Regions from separate parts of the Thiosulfativibrio zosterae genome, predicted to be linked through region 1. Evidence: predicted binding sites of a transcription regulator. Region 1 holds the regulator's gene; the other holds the start of a gene.
What was found. Region 1 encodes PhoB, which activates phosphate uptake and scavenging genes when phosphate is short. Its sites were predicted from a motif close to GNNTGTCATAAAACTGTCANAT; they were not measured.

Region 1 (14,932 bases):
TGCACAGAGGGATTGAACTCAAAGCCATGCAAAAATCAGGTGTTGTTTATGAACCCTTAATTCATAAAACCCTGGCGATGATTTTTGAAAAATCATCCACTCGCACGCGCTTGTCCTTTGAAATCGGTATGACACAACTGGGTGGTCATGCACTATTTTTATCTCCCAACGACACGCAAATTGGCCGTGGCGAACCGATAGAAGATTCTGCCCGCGTCATTTCTAGCATGGCAGATGCCATCATGATTCGTACCTACGAACATGACATGGTGAAATCTTTAGCGCAATACTCTAGCGTGCCGGTCATTAATGCCCTCACTAATGATTATCACCCTTGCCAATTATTAGCCGACATGCAAACTTTTCACGAACACCGTGGCAGCATTCAGGGCAAAACGGTTTTGTGGGTGGGTGACGGCTATAATATGTGTAATTCCTATATTAATGCGGCGGCGCAATACGACTTTAAATTGCGTATATCCTGCCCAGAGGGTTACGAGCCAATTGCCGCTATGATGGAACAACACAAAGACCGTGTCGAAATTATCCGCAACCCATTAGAAGCAGCGAAAGGCGTTGACCTGATAGTGACGGATGTTTGGTACAGCATGGGTCACGAAGAAGAAATGCGCAAGCGTTTGCGTGACTTTGCAGACTATCAAGTGGATCAAGAAATAATGGAACAAGCCAATCCAGATGCCCTCTTTATGCATTGTTTGCCAGCACACCGTGGCGAAGAAGTCTCTGCAGAAGTGATGGACGGACCACAAAGCGTGGTATGGGATGAAGCCGAAAACCGTTTGCATGCTCAGAAAGCGCTACTTGAGTTTTTGTTGGTTAAGCGCTGATTAAAACAACTCTAAAAACTCAATATAACTAAAACCCTTTTGCAAAAATCGGTTTTAGTTGTGTTGAGCTTTATAGTTTTCATTAAGACAATAAAAAACCCCGCGCTTGCGGGGTTTTGTCTTTCTTGCGTTCAACCGATATTAGTTGATTTCAGAAAGGTACTTATTAGCTGCAGCTGCAGGTAGCGGAATATAACCATCTTTAACAACCGCTTCTTGACCTTGCTTAGAAAGTACTAACTTAATAAACTCACCCACCACTGGCTCTAAAGGCTTGTTAGGTGCTTTGTTGACATAAACATAAAGTACACGAGACAAAGGGTAAGTTTTGTTTAACGCATTTTCAGGCGTTGCTTCAACAAACGCTGCACCGTCTTTCTTCGCTAAAGGAAGCGCACGAACACCAGCCGTTTTGTAACCGATACCCGAATAACCAATCCCGTTTGCCGATGCAGACACTGACTGGACAACCGATGCAGAACCAGGTTGCTCGTTTACAGAAGACTTGAAGTCACCCTTACAAAGTGCATGCTTCTTGAAATAACCATAAGTCCCAGAAACCGAGTTACGACCGTAAAGCTGCACCGACTTATCAGCTAATTCACCCTGAACACCTGCTTGACCCCAAGTAGAGATATCATCGGCACCACACTTTCGGGTTGAAGAGAAAATCGCGTCTACTTGTGGAATCGTTAACCCTTTAATTGGATTATCTTTTTGCACATAAACGGCCAAGGCATCAATCGCAACCCCAATTTTTGTTGGCTTATAACCATATTTTTCTTCAAACATAGCCACTTCTTTATCTTTCATTGAACGACTCATTGGTCCAATGTTAGAAGTACCTTCTGTTAAAGCTGTCGGTGCAGTTGAAGAGCCCGCTGCTTGAATTTGGATGTTAACATTTGGGTAAGTACGCTTGAATTCTTCAGCCCATAAAGTCATTAGGTTAGCCAAAGTATCAGAACCCACAGAAGACAAGTTTCCAGAAATACCAGAAACCGTTTTGTACTCAGGTAATGCCGCGTCAACTGAAGATGCAAAAGCAATCTGAGAAGTCAATGCAGTCGCTAAACCCATTGCCATTAATAATTTATGTTTCATGCTAAAAAGCTCCATAAAGTGAAAGTAAGTTGTTTTGAACAGTGCAAATTATGGCGAGCGCACTTAACAGATACATGAAACAAATATGACAGTTAAATGACAAAAGCCAAACATCTCATTAATTTCACAACCAACCTCAAAAAAATTTCTGTCACTTTCACAAAATCTACTGGAATATAAAGGGATTTTAGAGCGCTTTTGACATAAAATACGGCAAGTCAAAAGATTACAAAGAGATGACACCATGGAATTTAAAAACATTAACGATATTGAAGATGCAACCGAGGTCAGCCGCAAAGAGATGTTTCGCTTTGGTGTTGCCATGCTTTTCATTGTTTTAATCATGCTTTTTTCAGCCAACCTGACCGTTGGCGATGGCACTGTTAGCATTGAACTGGTCATCGCCGCCATGATTGGCGGCTATATGGCAATGAACATTGGGGCAAACGATGTCGCCAACAATGTAGGGCCTGCGGTCGGCTCAAAAGCCTTGACCCTAACAGGCGCCATCATTATTGCCGCCATATTTGAATCTGCTGGCGCGCTGATTGCGGGTGGCGAAGTGATTAGCACCATTAAAAATGGCATTATCAACCCTGCTATGATTGGCGATGCCGACACCTTTATTTGGCTAATGATTGCCGCCCTATTGGCGGGTGCGATTTGGCTGAACATTGCCACCGCGATGGGTGCGCCCGTTTCCACCACCCACTCTATCGTCGGTGGTGTTTTAGGTGCAGGTATCGCCGCAGCAGGTTGGAGCATTGCCAACTGGGACAAAATGGGTGCCATTGCTGCCAGCTGGGTTATCTCGCCCGTTATCGGCGGTATTATTGCCGCAGCCTTTTTATACTGGATTAAACGCAGCATCACCTATCAATCTGACATGATTGCTTCCTCTAGGAAAATGGTTCCTATTTTAATTGCCATTATGGCTTGGGCGTTTTCAACCTATCTGATTATGAAAGGCCTTAAACACATTTGGAAAACCGATTTTTACACCGCATCAGCCATCGGTTTAGCCATTGCCATAGCGACCTACTTAATCGTAAAACCGGTACTGGCTAAACAATCCGTCAACTTAAAAAATGAAAAAGACAGTGTTAACAGCCTGTTCACCATTCCTTTAATTTTTGCCGCAGCACTGCTAAGTTTTGCACATGGTGCCAATGATGTGGCCAACGCCGTTGGTCCTTTAGCCGCCATTAACGATGCCATTAACTCTCATGAAGTGTCCAGTAAAGCAGGCATTCCGCTGTGGATTATGCTGATTGGGGCAATCGGAATTTCTTTAGGTTTATTGTTATTTGGCCCTAAATTGATTAAAACCGTGGGTTCTGAAATTACCGAGCTGGATCAAATGCGCGCTTTTTCGATTGCCATGGCGGCATCGATTACGGTGATTGTGGCATCACAGTTAGGCTTACCAGTGAGTTCAACGCACATCGCTGTGGGGGGCATTTTTGGGGTGGGCTTTTTAAGAGAATACCTCAAGCGTAGTTACGCCAAAACCATTCAAGAAATCCGTGACCATCACATGGGCGCTGACCAACGAGAAACCGAAGCCTTTATTAAACGCTTCGAAAAAGCCTCATTGATTCAGAAAAAAGAAATGTTGGCACAACTTAAACAAAAAGAAGCGGATGTTCAGCTGTCGAAAAAAGAGCGTAAATCTTTAAACAAGGTTTATCAAAAAGAATTGGTTAAGCGTTCTGCCTTCTTAAAAATTGTGGCTGCCTGGGTGATTACCGTGCCCATGTCAGCACTGTTGGCCGCACTGATTTACTTTATGATTCGTGGCATGATGTTGCCCTAATCCGTTCACTGCCTGAAAGCTCACTCACCTTAATCCTTTAAGGTGAGTACCCTCTCTGCTGGAAAAACGCAGCTAAAAATAGACCCCTTGCCAATCTGACTTTCAATCGCTAAAAACGAGCCCTGCTTTTCTAAGGCATGCTTTACAATTGCCAAGCCCAATCCTGTTCCACCGGTATCTCTTGACCGCGCGGTATCCACCCTATAAAAGCGTTCTGTTAAACGCGGAATATGTTCTTTGAGAATACCGATACCCGTATCTTGTACCTCAAAATGCGCCCCCTGCTGATCACGATACCATCGCACCTGAATCTTTCCGCCTTTCGGGGTATAACGCACCGCATTGGATATTAAATTTGAAAAAACACTTTTCAAGGGTTCTGCATACCCCTTAAGCCCTAAATGTTCGGCTATCTCAAAATGCCACTCATAGTCTTCACCATAAATGGCTAATTGATCGCGCGCCATAATTTGTAAAATGTCATCAACCGCCACCGCTTCCGGCGCTTTTAATAACACATCTGATTCAATGGATGACAAGGTGAGTAAATCTTCAATAATGCTTTGCATCCGTTTGGCTTGATGGAACATTTGATCGAGTGGTTTTTGCCACATTTGGGTTTCTTCAGATGGCATATCGATCATCATTTCTAAATAACCACTCAAAACCGTTAAGGGCGTGCGTAACTCATGAGATGCATTCGCCACAAAATCACGGCGAATCTGTGCCAGATTGTAAAGCTCATTAACATCCTCAAATACCACCAATTTATGATTGTGGTAATACTCAAAAATCTGACAACTGTAAACCCGCTTTTGCGAAGACAGCGCATCTAGAAAAATCGGGGTTTGATAGTTTTGCGACTTTAAGTAACGAATAAAATCAGGATAACGCAACAGGGTTTCAATTTTGCGTCCAACATCGCTGTGCCGAATGGATAAAATCTTTTGTGCCGATTCGTTAAACCATTCAATCTGATGCTGATTGTTTAAGGACAAGATTGCGGTCGGTAAACTCATCGACGCCGCACGAAATTGCTCTGACTTATAGTTGATTAAATCGGCATGTTTCTCCAATGCCAACTGCTTCTTAGACACCAAATAACTTAATTCGCCCCAAAGCCCTGATGTTGGCGGGTAAGACGCTTGGGTGCCACCGCGCATCCAGCGCTCAAACTTCAGCATACTCCAGAGGTTACGCGCCACATAAAACAACACATACGCAATTAAGGTTTCAATCCAAGCGTCGGTTATCCAGGCAAACAACAAAAACAGCCATAACGAAACAATAATCCAAGTCAGCTCGCGAGAGATACCGTTTGATATTTTAAATTCCAACACAGGGTCCTTTTGATCATAATTTAAAGGGTCTTAGAAACCAAAAAAGCCCTAAAAACAACCAGGCCTGGTTAATTTTAGGGCTTTTTTGAAGCTAAAAGTGAGATTTATAGTATCAGCGAAAGTTTGGGTTACTCTGAAGCTGAAAATCGATAACCCGCTCCACGCACAGTTTGAATCATATCGGCTTGCCCGACTGGCTCTAACAATTTACGCAAACGACGAATATGCACATCCACCGTGCGCTCTTCTACCACCACATGCTCTCCCCAAACTTGGTCGAGCAACTGCAGTCGCGTATAAACCCGATTGGGATGGCTCATGAAAAATTGCATCAACTTAAATTCTGTTGGCCCCAATTTAACCTCGTTGTCGCCTGCGGTAAAACGGTAACTTGACAAATCTAATCGTAAAGCGCCTTGGGCTAACACATCCACAAACTCTAATTCAGAGGTTTGGCGGCGCAACAAGGCTTTAATGCGTGCCACCAAAGCGCGAGGTGAAAAAGGTTTAACCACATAATCATCCGCCCCCGCTTCAAAGCCCTGCACCTGATCACTTTCGTCACCGCGTGCCGTCAATAAAACGATGGGCATGGTGGCAAATTTTTCATGATTACGGATGCGCTGCGCCAAAGCAACCCCACTCACACCAGGCAACATCCAATCTAATAACACGCAATCTGGCTGAGTTTGATTGAGCATTTGCCAGGCAGTTTCGGCATTCGGTGCTTCCATTACTTTGTAATTGGCAGCAGACAAGGTAAAGTTCAACATGTCACGAATTGCCGCTTCATCTTCAACCACTAAAATGGTTTGTTCAGACATTCATTCCACTCCCGCTCTCGATTAAGAAATTAATCTTCACGAATTTCAGCTAAAAAAGCCATTAAGCGCTCTTCGTCCATACTACGCACATCTTGGCCTTGCACTAAATACACAATGCTTTCCATAATATTGCGCGCATGGTCAGAGACTCTTTCGGTTGCTCTTAAGGCGCCAATCACTTCTAATAAACATTCCACCTGATCAGGCTTAGCTTTGAAGTCATTGGTCACTTTGTCGCAGGCATTTTTATAAATAACATCTATCTCTTCTTCTTGATTCACTATATCCAAGGCTTCTGCGGTAGAGACTCTTGCGAAGGCATTTAATGAAGTTTTGAGCATGCTATTAGAGCGTGTTGCAATATCTAATAATTCTGCATAGCCAGAATAATCTCTGCAAGCCGTGGCATATTCTTCATTAAACTTAATAATCATCTTAGCAATTTTAACCACTTCATCGCCCATGCGTTCTAGGTCGATGGCGATACGAATGGTTGCTAAAATTAAACGCAAATCGGAAGCGGTTGGTTGTTGACGCGCCAACACTCTGGCACATAATCGGTCAATTTCCATTTCGGCTTGATTGACCACCTTATCTAAAACAATCACTTCTTTGGCCTTGGCAACATCGCCTGCGCCTAAGGCTTGCAACGCTGTTTCTAGCTGAACTTCAACCAATCCACCCATTTCTAAAATATGATTAAACAAATCTTCTAAATTACGATTCAATTGATTTGAAATATGGCTGTTAAACTCTTTTTTTTCCATGAGAAAACTCCCTTATTATTAGCCGTAGCGTCCTGAAATATAATCTTCGGTACGCTTAACTTGTGGATTGGTAAACAGCGTATCAGTGTCAGTATATTCGATTAAATCCCCCATATACATAAAAGCAGTGTAATCAGAAACACGCGCTGCTTGCTGCATATTGTGGGTCACAATCAAAATGGTAAAGTCTTTTTTCAGCTCAAAAATTAACTCTTCAACCGCGAGAGTTGAGATGGGGTCTAAGGCTGAAGTGGGTTCGTCCAACAATAAAACCTCTGGCTTAATTGCGATGGCGCGAGCAATACATAATCTTTGTTGCTGACCACCCGACATGCCTAGGGCATTTTCTTGCAAGCGGTCTTTGACCTCATCCCAAAGATTGGCACCTTTTAAAGCCCACTCAACCGTTTCATCAAGGATTTGCTTATCATTAATGCCTTGTAATCTTAAGCCGTAACAAACATTTTCATAAATCGACTTAGGGAACGGATTTGGCTTTTGAAACACCATGCCCACACGACGACGCAAAGCTGCCACATTCATTTCTTTGGCATACATATCTTCGCCATGTAACAGCATTTGGCCATCAACCTTAACGATATCAATCAAATCATTCATGCGGTTAAAACAGCGCAATAAAGTCGATTTACCACACCCTGATGGCCCGATAAATGCCGTCACTCGGTTTTCTGGTAAATCCATACTGACTGAATTGAGCGCACGCTTTGAACCATAATATAAATTCCAATCGCGCACTTGTATTGCGACTTTCTCATCTTGCAATGATAAACCACGATGGCTTCGGTCCATTGCAATACTCATATTTTCTGTGGCCATTTGACTACCCTAACTATTAAAAATTTTTAACTCAATTACCCGTTTCATCTGGGTAAACATTTATTGATACTGATTCGTGCAAAGGTTTTTAATTATCTAGCGATTTGTATTTTTCTCTGAGACGATTACGAATCGTAATGGCGCCTAAGTTTAATCCGACAATAATTAGCACCAAGAGTAATGAGGTTGCATACACCAAAGGTTGCGACGCCTCAACGTTCGGGCTCTGGAAGCCGACATCATAAATATGGAAACCTAGGTGCATGAATTTTCTATCCAAATGGATAAAGGGTGTATTCAAATCGATTGGCAAGGCAGGCGCTAATTTCACAACCCCAACCAACATTAAAGGCGCAACTTCCCCTGCAGCACGGGCAATCGCCAAAATCAATCCTGTCATAATAGCCGGTGTCGCCATTGGTAAAACAATACGCATAATGGTTTCTGACTTAGTTGCGCCTAACGCCAAACCACCTTCTCGTAAAGCTCTAGGAATACGCGACAACCCTTCTTGAGTGGACACGATCACCACTGGCAAGGTTAATAAAGCCATGGTTAACGCCGCCCACAACAAACCAGGCGTTCCAAAGGTTGGGCTGGGCAAGGCATAACTGAAAAACAAGTCATCAATCGAGCCCCCGATAATGTACACAAAAAAGCCCAAACCAAAAATACCAAACACAATCGAGGGTACACCCGCTAGGTTGTTAATCGAGATACGCACCAATCGCAACACTGTGCCGTCTTTGGCATATTCAGACATATAAATCGCGGCAATCACCCCCATAGGTGTGACCAAAATCGCCATTAACATTACCATGGTAATGGTTCCCACGATGGCTGGCAACACGCCCCCCTCTGTATTGGCTTCACGAGGATCGTCTAGTAAAAAATGTCCGATAGAGCTAAAGAAGAAACCGACCTTCTCGCCATAATTCATATTATTAGGCTGCCAAAATCTGACGATATTTTTAATCGGTACATTCAGCGCTTGACCGCCAGCAATTTTTAAAACGGCAGAACCTAATTCATTTGATTGCTGATAGAGCAACTTAACCTTGTCTTGTTCTGTTTTAAATTGCGCATTCAACTGAGCACTTTCGTCGGCCAACTCTTGAGCGGCTTCGGCTGTAAAGGCATTTTTAGCTTCTAGTTTCTTTTGCGTTAAGCGCAATTGTTCTAGCTTGTAGTTAATCCCGCCAATCACAACCTTTTCAAGGTGAGCAATTTCTGCATTCAGCGCCGTTCCCTGGTCAACTAAATCCATGAGTACCGCTTTGGCATTATCTTGATTGGCAAGCACCGCACCGGCTTTACGCACCTCAACCAAATGGCCGTAAACATTACCCCACTCAGTTCTTTCAATCACGGTGACACCATCATCCAAAACATCTTGGCGACCCACGATATCTGCCGTGTTGATCCAACGGAAATCGATACCGTAAATGTCACGGTTACCCACTTTCATGAGAAACTGTGGAATCTTTTTAACTTCACCATTTGCCTGCGTAAATTCTTTTAGCTTGGTGTCATGCAACTCACCCACAATATTTTCTAGCTGACCATTACTTTGCGTAATGTTATAGGTGTAAACGTCATGCGCCCAAAAGTGAATCAATCCTTTGTATGAAATCATCAACAACAGACCAAAAACCAAAACAACGCTGATACTCACGGCAGAGGCACTAAACCAAATCCAGTGTTCGCCCTTTTTAAACCAATCTTTCATGACGAAACTCCTTACAGTGAACCATATTTACGACGCATGCGCTCACGCACAACCTCGGCCAACGTATTAAACATAAAGGTAAAGATAAACAACACTAACCCCGACAAGAACAAAACTCGATAATGCGAACTGTAAACTTCGGCTTCTGCCATTTCTACCGCAAGGTTGGCCGACAGCGTTCTCATGCCTTCAAAGATGTTGGCATCCATCAAAGGCGTATTGCCTGATGCCATTAAGACAATCATCGTTTCACCCACACCACGCCCAAACCCGAGCATAATCGCTGAGAAAATCCCAGGGCTGGCTGTTGGTAAAACTACACCAACCATGGTTTGCCAAGTGCTGGCACCTAAGGCTAAAGAGCCATTAACCAAATAGCTAGGGACATTATAAATAGCATCTTCAGCCACCGAGAAAATGGTAGGAATTAAAGCAAAGCCCATCGCAAAGCCGATAACCAATGCATTACGCTGGTCAAAATCTATACCGGCAGATGCGGTTAACCAATGGCGCATATCGCCATCAAAGAACAGGTTTTCAATCGGCGAATTTAATTGCAATGCGATATAGGCCAAAAGCACCACAACGGGCATCATTAAAACGGCACGCTTGCCTTCTGGAACCATTAAGCGAATAGGCTCAGGAAGTTTTGACCAAGCAAGACCAAACAAAAGAACGCCTAACGGAACCAACAGGATGATGGCAAAGTATCCCGACAAGTGCGCTTCCATGTGTGGTGCCAACCACAGACCCGCTAAAAACCCGAGGATAACTGTTGGCAAAGCCTCAATGAGCTCTACTGAGGGCTTAACCCACTGACGCGTTTTGGTATCCATAAAAAATGCCGTATAGATTGCCGCCAAAACGGCAATCGGCACTGCAAATAGCATGGAATATAAAGCCGCTTTTAAAGTACCAAAGGTTAAAGGCACCATCGAAAACTTAGGCTCAAAGTCTGAACTGGCTGATGAAGACTGCCAGGTATAACCAGGTTCTTCATAACCTTCATACCAAACCTTGCCCCACAGACTGCTCATAGACACATCTGGGTGTTCATTTTCAATATCAAACACTTTAAGGTGACCGTCTTTGGTTTCCACCAAAGCACCATTTGAACGCGGTGCTAAGGTCACGAAAGACAAACCTTTTTCATCCACTTCCATTGACTCTAAATGTCTTTCTGAAGTGGAGTGGAACAAATCAAATCTGCCTGTGCCATCAATCGTGGCAAAGCCTTTACGCCCTTGCTCAATGGTAATCATTTCAATCGGCGAGTTTGATTTTTCAAATTGACGAATCAACTGTAATTGAAAAATATTATCGGCATTACGTACTGGAAAATATTGATAGACACGCCCTTCATTGGTTCCCATCATTAAAGAATATTCACCCAACAAAAAACGAATTGACGAAATCTTTTCATCGCCAGACAAGGCGTTGATATGTTGTAGCAGTTTGGGATTTTCTAAATCGGCTACATTGTAATAATTAATAACGCCCTGTTGATTCACCAAATACAGATTACGCATACTGCCATCCAGCATTAAATAATCGGGCATCATTTGCTGTTCAAATACGCTTTCAGTATCTTCTGTCAGCGTAACATCATCGCCAAACATAGAAGTTTCTTTGGCTAGACTTTTAAGATGAATGTTTTTTGAATTGGCTTCTTGAAAAGCTATGACCACCGCCGAATCATTTGCTCTAACCGCTAATTTTGTAATGGCGCCTTTTGCTAAGGTAATAGACTCACTACCGAAAGGAAACTCAACCGCAGGTGTAATGGTTTTAACATTATTTGGATAACTCACTTTGTAAGAATATTTGGCAAACAATACAGAACCATCTGACAAACCAAAAGCCAATAAATCGCTGACATCACTGATAATCGAGAAACTGGTAATCGTATTGCCCTTTAAAGGCAAAGTGGCCTCGGTGGTTGCTTCACCCGTTTGCAAATTAAAGCCATATAGCTTGCCTGATTGCGTAAAACGCAAAGCAGTACTTTTATATTCATCAACACCATAATAAAGTGTTTTAGCCTCTTTACCACCCGGCACGGCATAATGATTCACTTCTTCAACTTTGGCTGAAGTAAATAAGGGCCCAACAACATAAATCAGAAAAAACATAATTAAAAGCACTGCCGCAATAATAGCAACGCCCCCAATCTTGATACCGCTACCCAACAACGAATCTTTAAGGTTGCGTCTTCTCACTCTTCGATCGAAAAGCGGGCCTTTCAAGGCTTTGTCTAATGCTTCATGAACCTGGTTTGACATAATAGATCCTAGTACTTTGAAATTTTTGCCAATTTTACTGATGCAATATGACAACTAGATGAAACCCCTCACTTATTCAGTGCGCCAATTAAGTGCAAAAACACCAAACAAGTGCAGTTAATCAAGCTTGATTAAGCCCCTTGAAATACCCCCACCTAAAACAATATCTTTAATAACAACAAGTTAAATTTTTTCTTAAAATTATTGGAAATTTGGCATGTTTCACGCTATTATCAATAACGATATTTTTTACTTTTTAAAAGTCACAACGCAATAAAGGATGAACAATGCCACAAGCAATTATCAATGCCATTAAAGAAAACGATGTTAAGTGGGCGGACTTACGCTTTACTGATACCATCGGAAAAGAACAACATGTAACCATTCCTGCATCTCGTATTACGGAAGACTTTTTTGAAGTAGGTTCTACTTTTGACGGCTCTTCTATTGCGGGCTGGAAAGACATTCACAACTCAGACATGATCCTAATGCCTCAAACAGATGGCTGGGTTATGGACCCATTCACTAACGACCCAACTGTCATTATCCGTTGCATGATTTTAGAATCTTCAACCTTAGAGCCATACAACAAAGACCCTCGTGGAATTGCTAAGAAAGCTGAAGCTTACTTAAAATCAACTGGGATTGCTGACACAGCTTTCTTTGGTCCAGAGCCAGAATTCTTCGTATTTGACGATGTTCGTTGGGGCGCTGACATGACAGGTTCTTTCGTTAAGATTGACTCTGAAGAAGCCGCATGGAACTCTGAAAAAGTATTTGAAGGCGGTAACATGGGTCACCGTCCAAAAGTTAAAGGCGGTTACTTCCCAGTGCCTCCAGTAGATCAATTACATGAACTACGCGCTGACATTTGTGCCATGGCTGAACAAATGGGCTTGACAATTGAAGCTCACCACCACGAAGTTGCAAACGGTGGTCAGTGTGAATTAGCGGTGGGTGGTAACACTTTAACGGCTAAGGCTGACGAAGTGCAAATTCTAAAATACGCTGTACACAACACTTGTCACGCTCTAGGCAAAACAGCAACTTTTATGGCTAAGCCAATCGTTGGAGATAACGGTTCTGGTATGCACATTAACCAATCTTTATCTAAAGATGGTAAAAACATTTTTGCTGGTGATGTTTACTCAGGTCTTTCACAAGAAGCTCTTTGGTACATTGGTGGCTTAATCAAGCACGCTCGTGCATTAAACGCTTTCACCAACCCAGGAACTAACTCTTACAAGCGCCTAGTTCCAGGTTTTGAAGCTCCTATCCTGTTAGCTTACTCTGGTAAAAACCGTTCAGCTTCTATTCGTATTCCTTATGCACCTTCTGAGCGTGCGCGTCGTGTAGAACTTCGTTTCCCAGATCCTACAGCAAACCCATACTTAGCTTTCACTGCAAGCTTAATGGCTGGTTTAGATGGTATTTTAAACAAAATTGATCCAGGTGCTCCTTCTGAAAAAGATTTATACGATCTAGAGCCAGAAGAAGAAGCAACCTATGCAACGGTTTGTTCTTCTTTAGATCAAGCCTTAGACGCCTTAGATAAAGACCGCGAGTTCTTGAAAATGGGCGGCGTAATGGATGATGAAACGATTGATGCTTACATTGCATTAAAAATGAAAGATGTGACTCGTTTCCGCGCCACTACTCACCCAATTGAATTTGATATGTACTACTCTTTATAAGAGTTACTCTTCAAACCTATTGGTTGAAACTTAAAAAACCCCGCTTGCGGGGTTTTTTATTGCTCCGAGTAAGCCTTGTCCATGGCAATTAACTTATCCGCACGCCCTGAACAATTTAGACGCACCAGCAGGCTTAAATTGTTTCAAATAGGGCTTTCTATTGAGCAAACAGCCGTTAACTTTATCAGCAACCCCGCTTCTCTCTTAGCAACTATAGACAAAGGGTTGGTTTGCATCTAAACCAAACGATTTAATCTTCAGCCTGATGCTTTAGAGGCGGCAATAAAAAACCCGCTCGCAGCGGGTTTCTTAATGAACAGGCTTTAATCAGCGTTTAACATCACCTTCGATGTATTTAACCCCACCGTGCCATTGCCAGATGAAATACATCAACGGAATGACCAACAGCGTCAATACGGTTGAAGACAGCGTTCCAAAAATCAGTGCAACCGCTAGACCACCAAATACTGGGTCGGTCACCATAATCATGGAGCCAAACATAATGGCTAAGGCTGTCAATAGAATCGGTCTAAAGCGCACTTTACCAGCTTCAATAACCGCATCTTTTAGGCTGTAGCCTTCATTGCGATAATCCAAGATAAAGTCGATTAACAACAGCGAATTACGAACCACGATACCCGCCAAAGCAATCACCCCTATCATTGAAGTGGCTGTAAACGCTTGCCCTGTTGCCCAATGCCCAGGGAAAACCCCAATCATGGTTAGCGGAATAGCACCCATTACAATCACCGGCATCATGAAGGATTTATAGTAACCGACTAAGATCAAATAGATGAAAATCAATGCCACGATGAACGCACTACCCATATCACGGAACACATCTAAGGTTAAGCGCATTTCGCCGCCCCATAACAAGGTGTAATCCATCACATCTTTCGGTTGCGCCGTTACAAACCCTAGGTTTGCGGTATGGAAAGTAACCCCTGATTTTGGCAAGGCCACTTCATCAATCATGCTATCTAATGACAGCACGGCATACACAGGCGATGATTTTAATAACTCACCACCCATCATCACCATTCTGTGCTGATCTCTACCAATAATCGGTTTGGCCTGAACCACTTCTTTGATACTGGCTAAAGCTGAGATAGGCACGGCTGCCCCCGCACGAGACTGCACACGCAAAGACAATAACTGCTCGGGGACCGTTCTTTCAGAACGAGGTAAACGCACCACGATATTCACTGGCTCACGCACATTGTCTAAGTGCATATACCCTAACTCAAACCCATTGATATAGTCGCGCAACATTTTAGAAACCGCTGCCGGAGCAACCCCTAAAAGATTGGCTTCTACACGGTCAATGTTAATTTCATAAGTTTTCGTATCCGCATTCACCGAGTCATCAACATTGATTAGACCGTAAATACCTTTGAAAGTACCATTTAACTCAAGTGCAGCTTCGCGCAACTTATCATAGTCTGGACCGTAAAGTTCAGCCATAATTTGAGTTGTGACTGGTGGCCCTGGCGGCGTTTCATAAAGTTTGATATTGGCTTTAGGATAAACTTTACGCACAGACTCTAGTCGTTCGTTTAAGCCCATTACAATTTCATGCGATGATTCATCTCGACGATGCTTATTCACCAAGTTGACTCGAATTTGCGCGAAATTTGACCCTTGCTTAATCAAGTCCCCACGAACCAATGCCGCAAAATCGATTGGCGCCG
Region 2 (14,932 bases), 240 kb from region 1:
AGAGATTGTACCTAATGAAAGTAGCACTTACCAACACTAACTTTTAATTGTCAAAATCAGTTTTTTTTATTCATACTTCCTAAGATAAGTAATATATCCATTTATTACAGAATCTTTTTATATTTCATCCATACCAACATCAGCATTACCCCTACAATAGCACCCAAAAACATCACTGGCCAAATCACTTCAATCATTTCCATGCCATTGGCCACAACGACGGTTTGTTCGTTGATTGTTTGTGCCAGACTGTAATCGACTAGCGTTGCGTAGGTGTAATAGGCCATTAAAAAAGTCAGGGCTAGACTGATTCCAACACACATAATTTTTCCTTTTTTTATCCATACAAAAAAGCCCGAGATAAACTCGGGCTTTTAGATTGATTCAAATCAATGTCGAATTAACGAACTTGTTGATCTAAAGAACCTTTTGCATAACGTGCTTGCATTTCTTCTAAACCAAGTGATTTGATTTTTGAAGCGTGACCCGCACATCCGAAAGCTTCGAAACGCATTTTGCAGATTTCCATCATGGCATCTTCAGCTGCTTTGTAGAATTTACGTGGGTCAAAGTTTGAAGCGTTGTCGTGTAGGTGTTTACGGATTGCACCAGTAGATGCCATACGCAAATCAGTATCGATGTTAACTTTACGAACACCGTACTTAATCCCTTCAACGATGGCTTCAACTGGCACACCGTAAGTTTGGCCCATGTCACCACCGTAGTTGTTGATGATTTCTAGCCAATCTTCTGGAACAGAAGAAGATCCGTGCATTACAAGGTGAGTTGTTGGAATACGCTCGTGGATTTTTTTGATTTGATCAATTTTTAGAACATCATCAGAAGGCTTAGAAGTGAACTTGTAAGCACCGTGAGAAGTTCCTACTGCAACCGCTAAACAGTCAACGTTAGTATCTTTAACGAATTGAGCGGCTTCTTCTGGGTCAGTTAACAATGAAGAATGGTCTAAAACATCATCAGAACCGTGACCATCTTCTTCACCCATCTTACCAGTTTCTAGAGAACCTAAACAGCCTAGCTCACCTTCAACAGATACACCACCTGCGTGGGCAATCTTAACCACTTCAGCAGTGATTCCAGCGTTGTACTCATAAGAAGCTGGTGTTTTCATATCGGCCATTAAAGAACCGTCCATCATAACTGATGTGAAACCAGACTGGATTGCGCGTAAACATACGCCAACATCAGAACCGTGATCCTGGTGCATAACAACTGGAACATTTGGGTACATTTCGCAAGCGGCTGCGATCATGTGACGCAACATTGGCTCACCCGCATACTTACGCGCACCTGCAGAACCCTGAAGGATTACTGGAGAGTCAACGGCAGCGGCAGCGCGCATGATGGCACGAACCTGTTCCATGTTGTTTACGTTAAACGCAGGCATACCAAAACTGTGTTCTGCTGCGTAGTCCATTAATTCACGAAGTGTAATCATCGCCATTGTGCGTGACTCCTCTAGTTGGTTTATTAAAAAATGGTTTAATTTAGTTATTTTAACAAGCTTCTCAGCCGGTTGAAATATCTTTGTTTAAGTAAAAAGCGTTAAGGTTGCAATTAAGGAACTTTAACAATTTCTAACTGGTTCGTGCCACCCATGGCGCCACGAGCTTGTCCACGAGTGATCAACATAGTATCACCCGATTTTACAATATTGCGATACTTAAGTTGGTTAATAATACTGGTTTGTACTTCTTCGTCAGTTAAGCCGGTGTAATCCACTGTTGAAGGATAAACACCACGGTACATGGTAACTTTACGGCGAGTTGCTAAATGCGGCGTTAAAGCAACAATTGGAATGCCAGAACTAATACGCGACATTAACAAGGGTGTGTTACCCGATTCTGTTAAGGCGGCGATACAAGACACATTAAAATGGTTGGCAGCATACATCGCAGCCATAGCAATGGTTTCATCCACAGCCGTAAAGGATTCGTCAATACGGTGCGTTGATTCACGGGTTGAGCGTGATTTTTCTGCTTCGCGACAAATTTCACCCATGGTCTTAATGACCAAGCTTGGAGAATGGCCAACAGCGGTTTCGCCAGATAACATAACCGCATCCGTACCATCCATAACCGCGTTGGCCACATCAAACACTTCCGCACGAGTCGGTATAGCGTTATCAATCATAGTTTCCATCATTTGCGTTGCCGTGATGGTGACACGATTTAACTGACGGGCGCGTTTAATCATTTTCTTTTGTAGTGCAGGAAGCTGTGCATCACCGACTTCAACCCCTAAATCACCTCGGGCAATCATAATGACATCTGAGGCTAGAATAATTCCATCTAAGGTAAAATCATCGGCAACGGCTTCAGCGCGTTCTACTTTCGAAACTATACTGCAGAACAAACCGGCTTTTTCAGCCAATGCACGACATTCTTCTACATCTTCGGCTGAACGCGGGAAAGATAAGGCTAAATAATCACAGTTAATCTTAGCCGCAGTTAGGATGTCTTCTTTGTCTTTTTCAGTCAACGCTGCTGCCGATAAACCGCCACCCATTAGGTTAATACCCTTGTTATTGGATAACTTTCCACCCACAACAACCGTACAGTTAACGCGCTCACCCTCAACACTGTCAACATCCATCACGATACGGCCATCATCCAGTAGTAAACGATTGCCTGCTTTACAGTCATAGGGTAAATTTTTGTAGGTTAAACCAACTTCGTTTTGGTTACCTTCGTATTTATCAACATTGTTATCGAGTGCGAATTTATCGCCTTCTTTCAACATGATAAACCCATCTCTGAAACGGGTAATACGAATCTTAGGACCTTGTAAATCGACTAATACACCGACTTGACGGTCATATTTTTCTGCCAATTCACGAACGCGATTCGCGCGACCGATATGCTCTTCTGGCTCGCCGTGCGACATATTAATACGCACAACATCCAGACCTGCCAAAATCATTTTTTCCATTTCGCCTTCGCGGTCAGTCGCTGGCCCTAAAGTGGCGACAATCTTGGCTCTTCTTAATCCTGATGCCATTTAACTTAATTCCTTATATCAAATTTTGCTATTCCAAATGAAAGCAAGATGACTCGAACAAGAAACTCACATTAAGTTCACTGTCCGTGACATCCTCTTGTCTTTCAACGCTTGGTAATAGACTTCAAATAGTTGTAAAAACAAGGCCTGACACATTGAAAAATGACCAGGCCTGGTGGTTTTTAATCGAAAATTCGATTATTTTTTAGCTGCTGCTTTTTCTAGCATTTCAACGGCTGGTAGGATTTTGCCTTCTAAAAACTCTAAGAACGCACCGCCCCCAGTTGAGATGTAAGACACTTGATCTTCAATGCCGTATTTGTCAATCGCAGCTAGAGTGTCACCACCGCCTGCGATAGAGAAGGCTGAAGATTCTGCAATCGCCATAGAGATGGCTTTTGTGCCTTCACCAAATTGGTCAAATTCAAACACACCTACTGGACCATTCCAAACCACTGTGCCAGCATTTTTGATGATTGCTGCTAATTCAGCGGCTGAATCTGGACCGATATCAAAAATCATGTCATCAGAAACCACTTCAGAAACATTTTTAGTTTCAGCAGCGGCTGTTGGCGAGAATTCTTTGCCCGTTACAACATCTGTTGCCAAAGGAATGGCTGCACCACGCGCAGACATAATTTCGTTCAATTTGTTACAAGTAGGGATTAAATCTGCTTCATATAAAGACTTACCTACATTGTTTCCAGCGGCTGCGATGAAGGTGTTAGCGATACCACCACCCACAACTAACTGATCAACCTTTTCAGATAAAGATTCTAAAACTGTTAACTTAGTAGATACTTTTGAACCCCCAACAATCGCCACTAAAGGACGCGCTGGATTGTGCAATGCTTTACCTAGGGCTTCTAACTCAGCTGCCAATAAAGGACCTGCACATGCGGTGTCTGCAAATGCACCCGCGCCATGCGTTGAGGCTTGCGCACGGTGAGCAGTACCGAAAGCATCCATAACATAAACATCGCAAAGGGCTGCGTATTTCTTAGAAAGCTCTTCTGTGTTTTTGCCTTCGCCTTTGTTGAAGCGCACGTTTTCTAAAAGAACGACTTCACCATCAGCAACCTCAAATCCACCATCAATATAGTCTTTGATCAAACGAACTTCTTTGCCTAGTTTTTCAGATAAGTCTTTAGCCACAGGCGCTAGTGATGAAGCTTCATCATAAACACCCTCTTCTGGACGACCGATATGAGACATCAACATAACCTTAGCACCCGCTTCAGCGGCCATCTTAATGGTCGGCATAGATGCACGAATACGCGCATCAGAAGTTACTTTTCCATCTTTAATCGGTACATTTAAGTCTTCACGAATTAGTACGCGTTTGCCAGCGAGTTTGCCAGCTTGGGCTAAATCAGACATCTTGATAACAGACATAGTAAGTCCTCTTTTTGATTAATGAAGTATTAGCAGAATGCGAATACTGTTGGTTTTTAACAATAAATTTTCGTTTAAGCACTGAACAATACTTAAAAGAAAACTGATTGAAAGAAAGGCGGTAAAAACCGCCTTCCTCGTCAACTTTTCTTTCGATTAGTTGTTAGCAACATGCTCTACAACGCGCATCATGTTACAAGTGTAACCATACTCGTTGTCGTACCATGCAACCACTTTAACGAAAGTAGCATCTAATGCGATACCGGCTTTAGCGTCAAAGATAGATGGGTGAGAATCACCACGGAAATCTGTAGAAACCACAGACTCGTCAGTGTAACCAAGAACACCTTTCATAGAACCTTCTGAAGCGGCTTTCATAGCAGCACAGATTTCTTCGTAAGTCGCTTCTTTGTTTAACTCAACCGTTAAGTCTACCACTGACACATCAGAAGTAGGTACACGGAAAGCCATACCAGTCAACTTACCTTTAAGCGCAGGTAGAACAACACCTACCGCCTTAGCCGCACCTGTTGAAGATGGGATGATATTCTCAAGAATACCACGACCACCGCGCCAATCTTTAGAAGAAGGACCATCAACCGTTTTTTGAGTTGCAGTAGCCGCGTGAACAGTTGTCATCAAACCACGCTTAATACCAAAGCTGTCGTTTAATACTTTAGCCACAGGTGCTAAACCGTTAGTAGTACAAGAGGCCGCAGAAACGATCGCTTGTCCTTTGTATTCAGTGTGGTTAACACCGTAAACAAACATTGGCGTAGCATCTTTAGAAGGTGCAGATTGCACAACTTTCTTAGCACCGGCTTCAATGTGCGCTTGGCAAGATTCTTCAGTTAAGAAGAAACCAGTACATTCGATAACCAAATCAGCGCCAACATCACCCCAAGCTAAATCCGCAGGATTACGCTCAGCTGTGATACGGATAGTCTTACCGTTAACCACTAGGTTACCGTCTACCACAGAAACATCACCGTCAAAACGACCGTGAACAGAATCATACTTCAACATGTAAGCTAGGTATTCTGGATCTAAAAGATCGTTAATCGCAACCACTTCAATGTTTTTGAAGTCTTTTGCTGCTGCACGGAAAGCCATACGACCGATACGGCCGAAACCATTGATACCAACTTTAATTGTCATCTACTTTTTCTCCTAAAATCACCAGGCCTGGTTATTTTTAGGCCTGGATTACAAAAATTACTAACTTAAAATTACGCTAAAACTGACTCAACTGTGGCCACAACATTTTCAACCGTGAAACCAAATTCTTTGAATAAAGCAGGCGCAGGTGCTGATTCACCAAATGACTTCATGCAAACGATGCCGCCATCTAAACCAACATACTTGTACCAAGATTCAGCAACACCGGCTTCAATCGCAACACGCTTAACACCCGGAATTAATACTGAATCACGGTAAGCTTTGTCTTGTTCGTCAAATGCATTGGTACATGGCATAGAAACCACGCGTACTTTTTTGCCCGCTAAAGCTTCAGCCGATTGAACCGCTAAACCAACTTCAGAACCAGTTGCAATCAAGATAACATCTGGCGTACCCGCACAATCTTTCAATACATAACCACCTTTTTCGATGTTCGCAACTTGTTCAGCTGTACGAGGCATAGGCGTTAGGTTTTGACGAGAGAAAACCAACGCTGTTGGCGCATTGTTACGCATCACCGCAACTTTCCAAGAAACCGCTGATTCAATCGCATCACATCCACGCCAAGTTTGGAAGTTTGGAATCACACGCATAGTGGCCATTTGTTCAACTGGCTGATGCGTAGGACCATCTTCACCCAAACCGATAGAATCGTGAGTGTAAACATAGATAGTACCAATCTTCATTAGAGCAGACATACGCAATGCATTTCGCATGAATTCCATGAACATAAAGAAAGTTGCGCCGTACACTTTGAAACCGCCGTGTAATACCATACCGTTCATCATGTGCGCCATACCAAACTCACGAACACCCCAAGATAGGTAGTTACCGTTAGCGTTTGCATGGTTGACTTTAACCGTACCTGACCAGTTAGTTAGGTTAGAACCAGTTAAGTCAGCAGAACCCCCGAACATTTCTGGTAGTAATGGCCCCATGGCTTCAATGGCGTTTTGTGATGCTTTACGAGAAGCAATGTTTGGCATATCGGCTTGAACCTTAGCGATGAACTTATCCATGTCAACTTCAAAGTTCGCTGGCAATTCACCCGCCATACGACGCTTAAATTCAGCCGCTTCAGCTGGGTATTCAGACGCATAAGCAGCAAAGGCTTCGTTCCAAGCTGCTTCATCTGCCGCACCCTTAGCTTTGTGATCCCAACCTGCATAAATTTCTTCAGGAATCACGAAAGGCTCGTGCGTCCAACCTAGGTTTTCACGCGTCAATTTGATTTCGTCATGCCCTAGAGGTGCACCGTGACAATCATGAGAACCACATAGGTTTGGAGAACCGAAACCGATGGTCGTACGCGTACAAATCAAAGTTGGCTTATTGGTTTCAGCCTTAGCTGCAATAATGGCTTTGTTGATTGCTTCAGCATCATGACCATCAACATCACGAATAACATGCCAATCATAAGATTCAAAACGGCCTGGAACACTTTTTTCCATCCAGTCAGAAATGTGACCATCGATAGAGATGTCATTGTCATCCCAGAAGCCGATTAATTTACCTAGCCCCAAAGTCCCTGCCATCGCAGCCGCTTCGTGAGACAAACCTTCCATCAAACAACCATCACCCATGAATACATAAGTGTTGTGATCAACAACTGTATGACCTGGTTTGTTGAATTGTGCGGCTAAAGTACGCTCTGCAATCGCCATACCTACTGCATTGGTTAAACCTTGCCCTAGAGGACCTGTGGTTGTTTCGATACCATCGGCATAACCATATTCTGGGTGACCCGCGGTCTTAGAGTGAAGTTGACGGAAGTTTTTGATGTCTTCCATGCTTAAATCAAAACCAGTCAAGTGCAATAGTGAATAAAGCAACATTGAACCATGGCCGTTTGATAGTACAAAACGGTCACGATCAGCCCACTTAGCATTGGTTGGGTTGTATTTCATGTGGTCATTCCACAATACTTGGGCGATATCCGCCATACCCATTGGGGCACCTGGATGACCAGAATTAGCTTTTTGAACAGCATCCATACTTAAAACACGGATAGCATTAGCAAGTTCTCTACGAGTTGACATTGGCAACTTCCCTCAAAGTTATAAAAATTCGGTTTTCTTGACTTTTCAGCAGCCTAAGCTCTTTTAAATTCAACAACTTAAAAGCTGAATTTTGAATTTCGTGCGAACAAAATTCACAGACAAGCTAAAGATTAGGACGTGCATTGTCGCTTAAATCAGCAAAATCATCAAGTTTTCTTATCTTTGGACTCAAAATCTTTGTTTTAAATCCTACAAACTAAGTTACTTAAAAAATTTAGCACATCAAGCCTATTCACTTTAAATGACAGCCGCATGAAAATCACATCAATGTTTTTTGTGACCTTAATTTGAATATTTTATGAAAGCGGTTTGATAGCCTTTTTATGCACTAAAGCTGTGCTAAAATTTGTGATGTCATAATTTTTTTGATACCTAGGAGGATTTATGCCACTCAGATTAAAAGATTTGGTAGCGACTGCCAAAGAAACGATAAAAGAAGTTAGCTGCGACGAAGTGGCCAATCTCCAATGCCAAGGTTATAAATTATTAGATGTTCGCGAAGCCTCGGAATATCTAGATGGAACCATCCCCATGTCTTTGCACATACCGCGCGGTTTACTAGAACCTAAATGCGATATGTGTTTTGACGGACACCAATCCGAACTCTCAGACCCTAACCAACCTTGGATTATTTTTTGCCAGGCTGGCGGAAGAGGCGCTTTAGCTGCCTATACCATGCACCTAATGGGTTACACCAATGTGGTCAACTTAAGTGGTGGATTTAATGCCTGGAAAGCTTTTGGTGGCGCTATTTCTACCCCGCCGATTGAAAACGGTTTGATTCGCTGTGACCATCCGTGGAACCCAGGTTATACCAACGAATAGTTTTGAACGCCAACAAAAAAGGGTTGCATAGCAACCCTTTTTTGTTTTAGCCTTTCAGCCCTTCAAAACTTAGGCAACCTGCTCAACTAATTGCGCCGATTGTTTCTGGCGCTTTTCTTGCCAAGACTCATAAAAAGATAAGGTTGCAGGAATGACCAACAAAATCAAAATGGTTGAGAAAGCCAAACCAAAAGCAATTGACACCGCCATAGGGATTAAGAATTGCGCTTGTAATGAGGTCTCAAACAACAAAGGCAATAGCCCTGCAATAGTGGTTAAAGAAGTTAACAATACAGCCCGAACACGCTGAACAGACGCCTCCTCCAGTGCATCATTGACCGCCATTCCCTCTTCTCGCAAGCGTTTATAAAAACTCACCAAAATAATAGAATCGTTAACCACTATCCCTGATAAACCAAAGAAGCCAAACATCGATAAGATGGTCATATCAATACCCAACCACCAATGCCCAAGCACAGCGCCCACCAATCCAAAAGGAATGGCTAACATCACCACCAATGGCCATGCATAGGATGCAAACACCCAAGCCAAAACAATATAAATCATCGATAAACCAATCAATAAACCGATTTTCATATCGCCCATGGTTTCTGCTTGACGCGCATTTTGACCTTCTAATGAATATTGCAAACCATAATTTTCAACCAAGGTTTTCAATGTACTTTCTTTAAGCTGCGCCAAAATGAGATTGGCGTTATTCACGCTTTTATCCACTTCTGCAATCACGGTCACTGCGAGGCGACCATCCACATGACGCACCGCATCAAAACCGCGTTGGGTTTTCCAGGTGGCGACCGAACTTAAAGCCACTCTTTCACCGCTCGGAGCAACCACTTGCATTCGCCCCATCGTCGCAATCGTTGCTTGCTCATCTCTAGGATATTGCACGCGCACTTCGACTTCATCTTCGCCATCGGTAAAGATCTGCACCAAGCGCCCAGAGAAGGCATCTGATAATTGCTGACCCAAATTCGCCACCGTAAACCCAAGCGCTTTGCCATGCGATGTCAACTCATAAACCATTTGATCACGGCCATAGGGCAAATCGTCGCGCACGCCAATAACACCCGGAATTTGCCCTAAGACTTCTTGCAAGTCTAAGGCTGCCTGTTTTAAGTCGCGTGGCTCAACACCCCATAATCTCACTTCCAAATCACTGCCCGGAGGGCCCATGCGTGGCGCTTCAATCGTCAACACATCTAATCCCGGGACAGTGCCAGCTTTAGACTGCCAAACGCGAATAAATTCTTCATTACGGGTTTTACGCTGATCTGGCTCCACCAATTCAATGTTAATGCCACTGAAATTCGCCCCCTGCTGTCTTGAGGTTTCGTTGTAATGCACCACCGCCACTTTTAAAATGCCGGGTTCAAGTTCTTGCTCGGTTTCTAACAACGCCTTGTACAAATGATCCACATAGGCCTGACTCACTTCGGCAGGCGTGCCAGACACAAAGCGTGCATCCGCATTGAGTTTTATCGACTCAGGTGATGGGAAAAATACAAACGCTAGGCGACCACCCGCCAATAATCCAATCACAAAAATCATCATCGAAACCGTTGCCGCAATGGTAATGGCTCGGTGCGCCAACACCCAACGAATGGCCCCACGAAACTGCACATTACGCCAATGGTCAATCACCCCATCTAAGCGATAGCGAATCGAACCCGGCTCAACGGGCTTAACCTTGTGAAGCGCATGGCGCAAATGCCCCGGCAAAATGGTAAAACTTTCTAACAAGGATGCAAAAATGACCGCAATAATCACTAAAGGGATGGCAAATAAAATATTGCCCATTTCCCCGCCAATCATCATCAACGGCAAAAATGCAGCCACCGTGGTAATCGATGAAGCGGTTACCGGTGCCAACATACGATGCGCTCCGCCCTCTGCGGCTCGTAAAGCCGACTCGCCCATTTCATGATGCGCCAATGCGTCTTCGCCCACCACGATGGCGTCGTCCACGATAATCCCCAGCGCCATAATCAGCCCAAACAAGCTGACCATATTGATACTGCCGCCCGCCAAATACATAATCATCAAGGTCGCCATAAAAGACACCGGAATCCCTACCGCCACCCAAAAGGCGACGCGACCGTTCATGAAAATATACAAAATTAACACCACCAAAATCAGACCACCAATCCCGTTATTCACCAATAACATGATGCGCTGATTCACCAAAGACCAGGTTTCGTCATAAACCTTAAATTGCATACCTTGAGGTAGGGTCGGCTCAGTTTTAGCCAACCAGGTTTGCATGATTTTGGATGATTTTAAAGTGTCACCCGACTCAGAACGCATTAACTGCATTTCGATGGCGGGATGCCCTTCCACCCAGAGCTCTGCGGCATCTTTTTTGGCACGGCGCTCGATGGTGGCCACATCGCCCAACTTAACTTGTTGTGCATCTGTGTTAAGCAAAGGCAGTTGCTTAAAGTCCATTTCATTGCGACCCTGTTGAATCGCGCGAATATCCCGCACACTGTCGGCATCGCCCACCGAGCCCGCTGGCAAATCACGACTCATGCCCGCCACTTTACTGCTGATTTGATCGAGCGATAAATTGTAATTTTGCAATTGGCGTTGAGATATTTCTAAGGCCATCTCTTCGTCAGGCAAGCCTTTGAAATTCACCTTATCAATACCGGCATCTAACAGCTCACGCTCAAACTTACGCGCCAAATGGCGCATTTCTTCAACCGAACCCTGTTGCCCAATCAACAACAAACGCGCAATCGATTCGTAGCGCACTATGCGTTCAATCACCGGCTTCTCGGCATCTTGCGGCAAGTTGCGTAATTCGCTGACCTTTTGATTGATTTGATCTTTCGCCTCAATCATATTGGTGCCTTCTTTGAATTTCAAAGTCACCGAGGACACACTGGTTGCCGAGGTCGAGGTCATTTCATCTAGATTATCCAAATTGCGCAAAACACGCTCTATGGGTGCGGTAATAGAGGTTTCAACATCTTCGGCATTTGCCCCCGGCCAAACCACACGCACCGACGCATAATCCAATTCAAAATTTGGAAAGAACTGCACATTGAGTTTCATCAAGGCCACAATACCCGCCAAGATCATGATAATCATCAACAGGTTGGGCGCCACCTTATGGCGAGCAAACATGCCGATAAAACCATGCGACTTAAATTTTTCGTGCTTAGGGTGGTAACCGGCAAAATCGCCCTCATGCGCTTCGGGGCGCATTACCTTTTGATGCTCTGTATTGTGCGAGGTGTCTTGAGTTGTCATGATTACTGCACCACCGCCACTTTAAGTCCGCTAATGGCATTTGGCAAATGCGTCACCACCACTTGTGTGCCGTTTGTAATAGAGCCAGTCGAATCTTTTAGTAACGCATAGGCTTCGCCATTGACCTGCGTTTCGCCCAAGTTTTGCACAGTCTTAACCTGCATCACACCCGCTTCAACCACATAAATACTGTCTGCGCCATAAATGGCAGAATAAGGCACGGCAAACACCTGTTCTTGCGGTTGCCCCACCAAAGAAACCTGCATCAAATCACCAGGCCTGGTTATTTTTAGGCTTTCTGGCAGTTTAAAATAGGCATCTACACCGCTGCTAGAAGACTCTCCCGCTAAGCGCACCAAAGGCAATTCGACATTCATGCCAGCTACCTTGGCATTGGCTTGCAAAGCATAGCCGCTGGCAAAACTCTGATAAACCGATGGCATCACAAACACAGGCAACTTGGCTTTAAGCTCCAACGAATTGTATCCATAATAACTGAGCAAAACGGTTCCAGGCGCAACACGGTCGCCCTTAGAAACCTTCACTTGCGTAACACGACCATCAAAGGGGGCAACCACTCGCCCACGCTGAACATTTACCTTAGCCTGCTCAAGATTAGCTTTCGATTTATCCAAACGCGCTTTGAGTTGCGCCAACTTAATTTGATGTTCTTGAACAGCCAACTTCGCATTAACCACCGCAAATTCTTGGCGTACTAGGACTTCTTTACTTTGATCTAAGGTCGTTTGAGAAGTCAGGTCTTTTTGAATGAGTTTTGAGTTACGCGACACATCGGTTCTTTTAAACTCCAACACCTTTTGCTCATTTTGTAACTTCTGTTCATTGGCTTCAAAGGCCAGTTTTTCTAAATCCAGTTGCGCCTGCACATCTTCTACATCCGCCTGAGCCACGCGCAATGGCAGATTTAAATCGGCATCATCTAACGCAATCAGTAAATCACCTGCCTTAAATTCATCTCCAGGTTTCACCGTCACTTCTGCCACTTCGCCACTCAAAGGGGCAGAAACCGCCACCATGGCATTCGACTCAACCGAACCATATAAACTGTGTAACGGCGAAATGCGATCTATCGCAACACTGATAACCTTAACTGGCCAAACCTTTTGTTTAATTTCGACGGGCGGTTGCACCGGCTTACTGTTTTTGAAATACACAAAAACAGCGACAGCCGTGGCTAGAATCAATAACGGAATCAGCGCACTTTTTACAAACTGTCCGCTTTTATCCCTCAAACTTTGTATTAGGGCCATGATGGTTCGTCACTCAAAAATTAAAAACAACATTCTACCAAACTCATGGCACAAACAAACACCGCAATCCAGTAAAAGCCTGCAAACAAGCTTGAAAGCTTGCAACAACCTAAGCTCAGAAAAACTTGATTAACCTTTGCTCAATTTTTTATTAAGACTTGTCAAATTGCTTTTATATTTTTCATCAGTAAAATCTATTAAGTCATTAATTTTTATAATCAAAAGGAAGTCCCATGAAAAAAATCGGCCTTATTGCCCTAACCACCCTATTCCCGTTAAGCCTAATGGCGCAAGAACCCAGCGCTCAAGAAGCGCGCGGTTTGGCAAAAACTTTTGTTGAAAAACTACAACCTGAATTAAAAGCCGGTATGAAAAACGGTGGCCCGGTCAATGCGATTGGCGTTTGCCACAGCAAAGCGCCCCAAATTGCGCATGACTTGGCTAAGAGCAGCGGTTGGAATGTTAATCGTGTAAGCTTAAAGCCACGTGGTGCCAGTGCAACACCAGACAGCTGGGAAACCGCTGTGATGGAAAAATTTAATGCTCAACTGGCGTCGGGCATTGATGTGAAAACCATCGAGTTTTCAGAAATCGTGAGTCATAACGGTCAACAAGAATTTCGTTATATGAAAGCCATTCCAACGGGTGAAGTGTGTTTAAAATGCCACGGTACCGATGTGGCCGCACCGGTTAAAGAAGCCATTGCAAAATTCTACCCACAAGATCAAGCGACAGGTTATCAAATGGGTCAAATTCGCGGCGCATTTAGCTTTTCAAAAGCAATGTAATTTCCTCTAAAAACACATAAAAACGACCAGGCCTGGTCGTTTTTATGACCGTTTCGCTGACAAACAGCCTTTAATACTCAACCCTCAAAATGCCAATATTTTATAAAATCTTGGATATTTTGCAGCCTAACCTGTTCAATCGCATCCGCAATCGCTTTGCCGGTTACCCCGGTTGCCAAAATGGCTTGGTTATCTACTTGGTTGGCAGCTTTTGCCAATTGCGACCAAAAAGTTCTTTGGCGGTACGCGCGATTTTCAAATCCCAAACGCCCTTTGGCATCTGCTTCACAAGCCAGCAATAAGTGCTCAAATAGTTCTGGGGATTTCAGCGCCATGCCTTGCGTTAACACTTTTAAAAAAGTGGCTGGTTTGAGGTGCGGTTTGTCCTCCTTATCCAGCCCTTGGTGAATCAGACCATGTAAGGCAGCAACCTTTTCGGCAAACAAGGCACTTTTATTGGGAACACGATAGCGAGCGCACAACGCTTGCACCAGTGGCACACCGGCTTGTTCATGCCCGTGATGCTTTGGCCAAAGCTCGGGGAGCGTAACACCCTTGCCTAAGTCGTGCAACAAGGCGCCTAAGCGCACATCAAAGTTTTCAGTCAGGCTGGCGGCAGCATCCAAAACCATCAAAGTATGTGTCCAAACATCGCCTTCAGGATGATGCTCTAAGGGTTGAGTGACACCTTTTAATTGCGACAATTCTGGGAACAACACACTTAAGGCATCCACCTCATCCAAAACCTCAAAAAAGACACTCGGCTTTGCAAGGCTCATCACCTTGACCACTTCCTGCCAGACACGCTCTGGCGTTAAGGCTTGCAATTCACCCGAGCGCGCCATTTGCTGCATTAGGGTTCGTGTTTCAGGTGCTAGGCTAAACCCCAAGGGTGCTAACTTGGCGGCAAAACGCGCCACCCTCAGCACTCGCAAAGGATCTTCAGCAAAAGCGTCTGACACATGGCGAAGCACACGATTTTGTAAATCTGCTTGCCCACCATAGTAATCAAACAATTGGCCATGCTCATCTTGTGCCATGGCATTGATGGTCAGATCGCGGCGAATTAAATCTTCTTCAAGGGTCACCTTGGGATCATAGTCTATGGCAAAGCCGT

Region 2: tkt (transketolase) is a predicted target of PhoB. The motif match lies at 7,895-7,916, and genes of this name have one in related genera.

Annotation. Positions count from the first base shown of each region.
Region 1 is NZ_AP021888.1:753,388-768,319, reverse strand. Features, by position in the region: gene argF (ornithine carbamoyltransferase) at 1-848, shown strand, start outside; gene THMIRH_RS03250 (PstS family phosphate ABC transporter substrate-binding protein) at 990-1,952, opposite strand; gene THMIRH_RS03245 (inorganic phosphate transporter) at 2,197-3,768, shown strand; gene phoR (phosphate regulon sensor histidine kinase PhoR) at 3,798-5,105, opposite strand; gene phoB (phosphate regulon transcriptional regulator PhoB) at 5,237-5,932, opposite strand; gene phoU (phosphate signaling complex protein PhoU) at 5,962-6,699, opposite strand; gene pstB (phosphate ABC transporter ATP-binding protein PstB) at 6,718-7,536, opposite strand; gene pstA (phosphate ABC transporter permease PstA) at 7,625-9,265, opposite strand; gene THMIRH_RS03215 (ABC transporter permease subunit) at 9,277-11,547, opposite strand; gene glnA (type I glutamate--ammonia ligase) at 11,835-13,241, shown strand; gene THMIRH_RS03205 (efflux RND transporter permease subunit) at 13,569-14,932, opposite strand, start outside.
Region 2 is NZ_AP021888.1:515,288-530,219, reverse strand. Features, by position in the region: gene THMIRH_RS02085 (hypothetical protein) at 105-323, opposite strand; gene fba (class II fructose-bisphosphate aldolase) at 401-1,465, opposite strand; gene pyk (pyruvate kinase) at 1,579-3,021, opposite strand; gene THMIRH_RS02070 (phosphoglycerate kinase) at 3,220-4,416, opposite strand; gene gap (type I glyceraldehyde-3-phosphate dehydrogenase) at 4,573-5,574, opposite strand; gene tkt (transketolase) at 5,646-7,634, opposite strand; gene THMIRH_RS02055 (rhodanese-like domain-containing protein) at 8,040-8,480, shown strand; gene THMIRH_RS02050 (efflux RND transporter permease subunit) at 8,550-11,756, opposite strand; gene THMIRH_RS02045 (efflux RND transporter periplasmic adaptor subunit) at 11,759-13,027, opposite strand; gene THMIRH_RS02040 (Tll0287-like domain-containing protein) at 13,261-13,815, shown strand; gene THMIRH_RS02035 (multifunctional CCA addition/repair protein) at 13,893-14,932, opposite strand, start outside.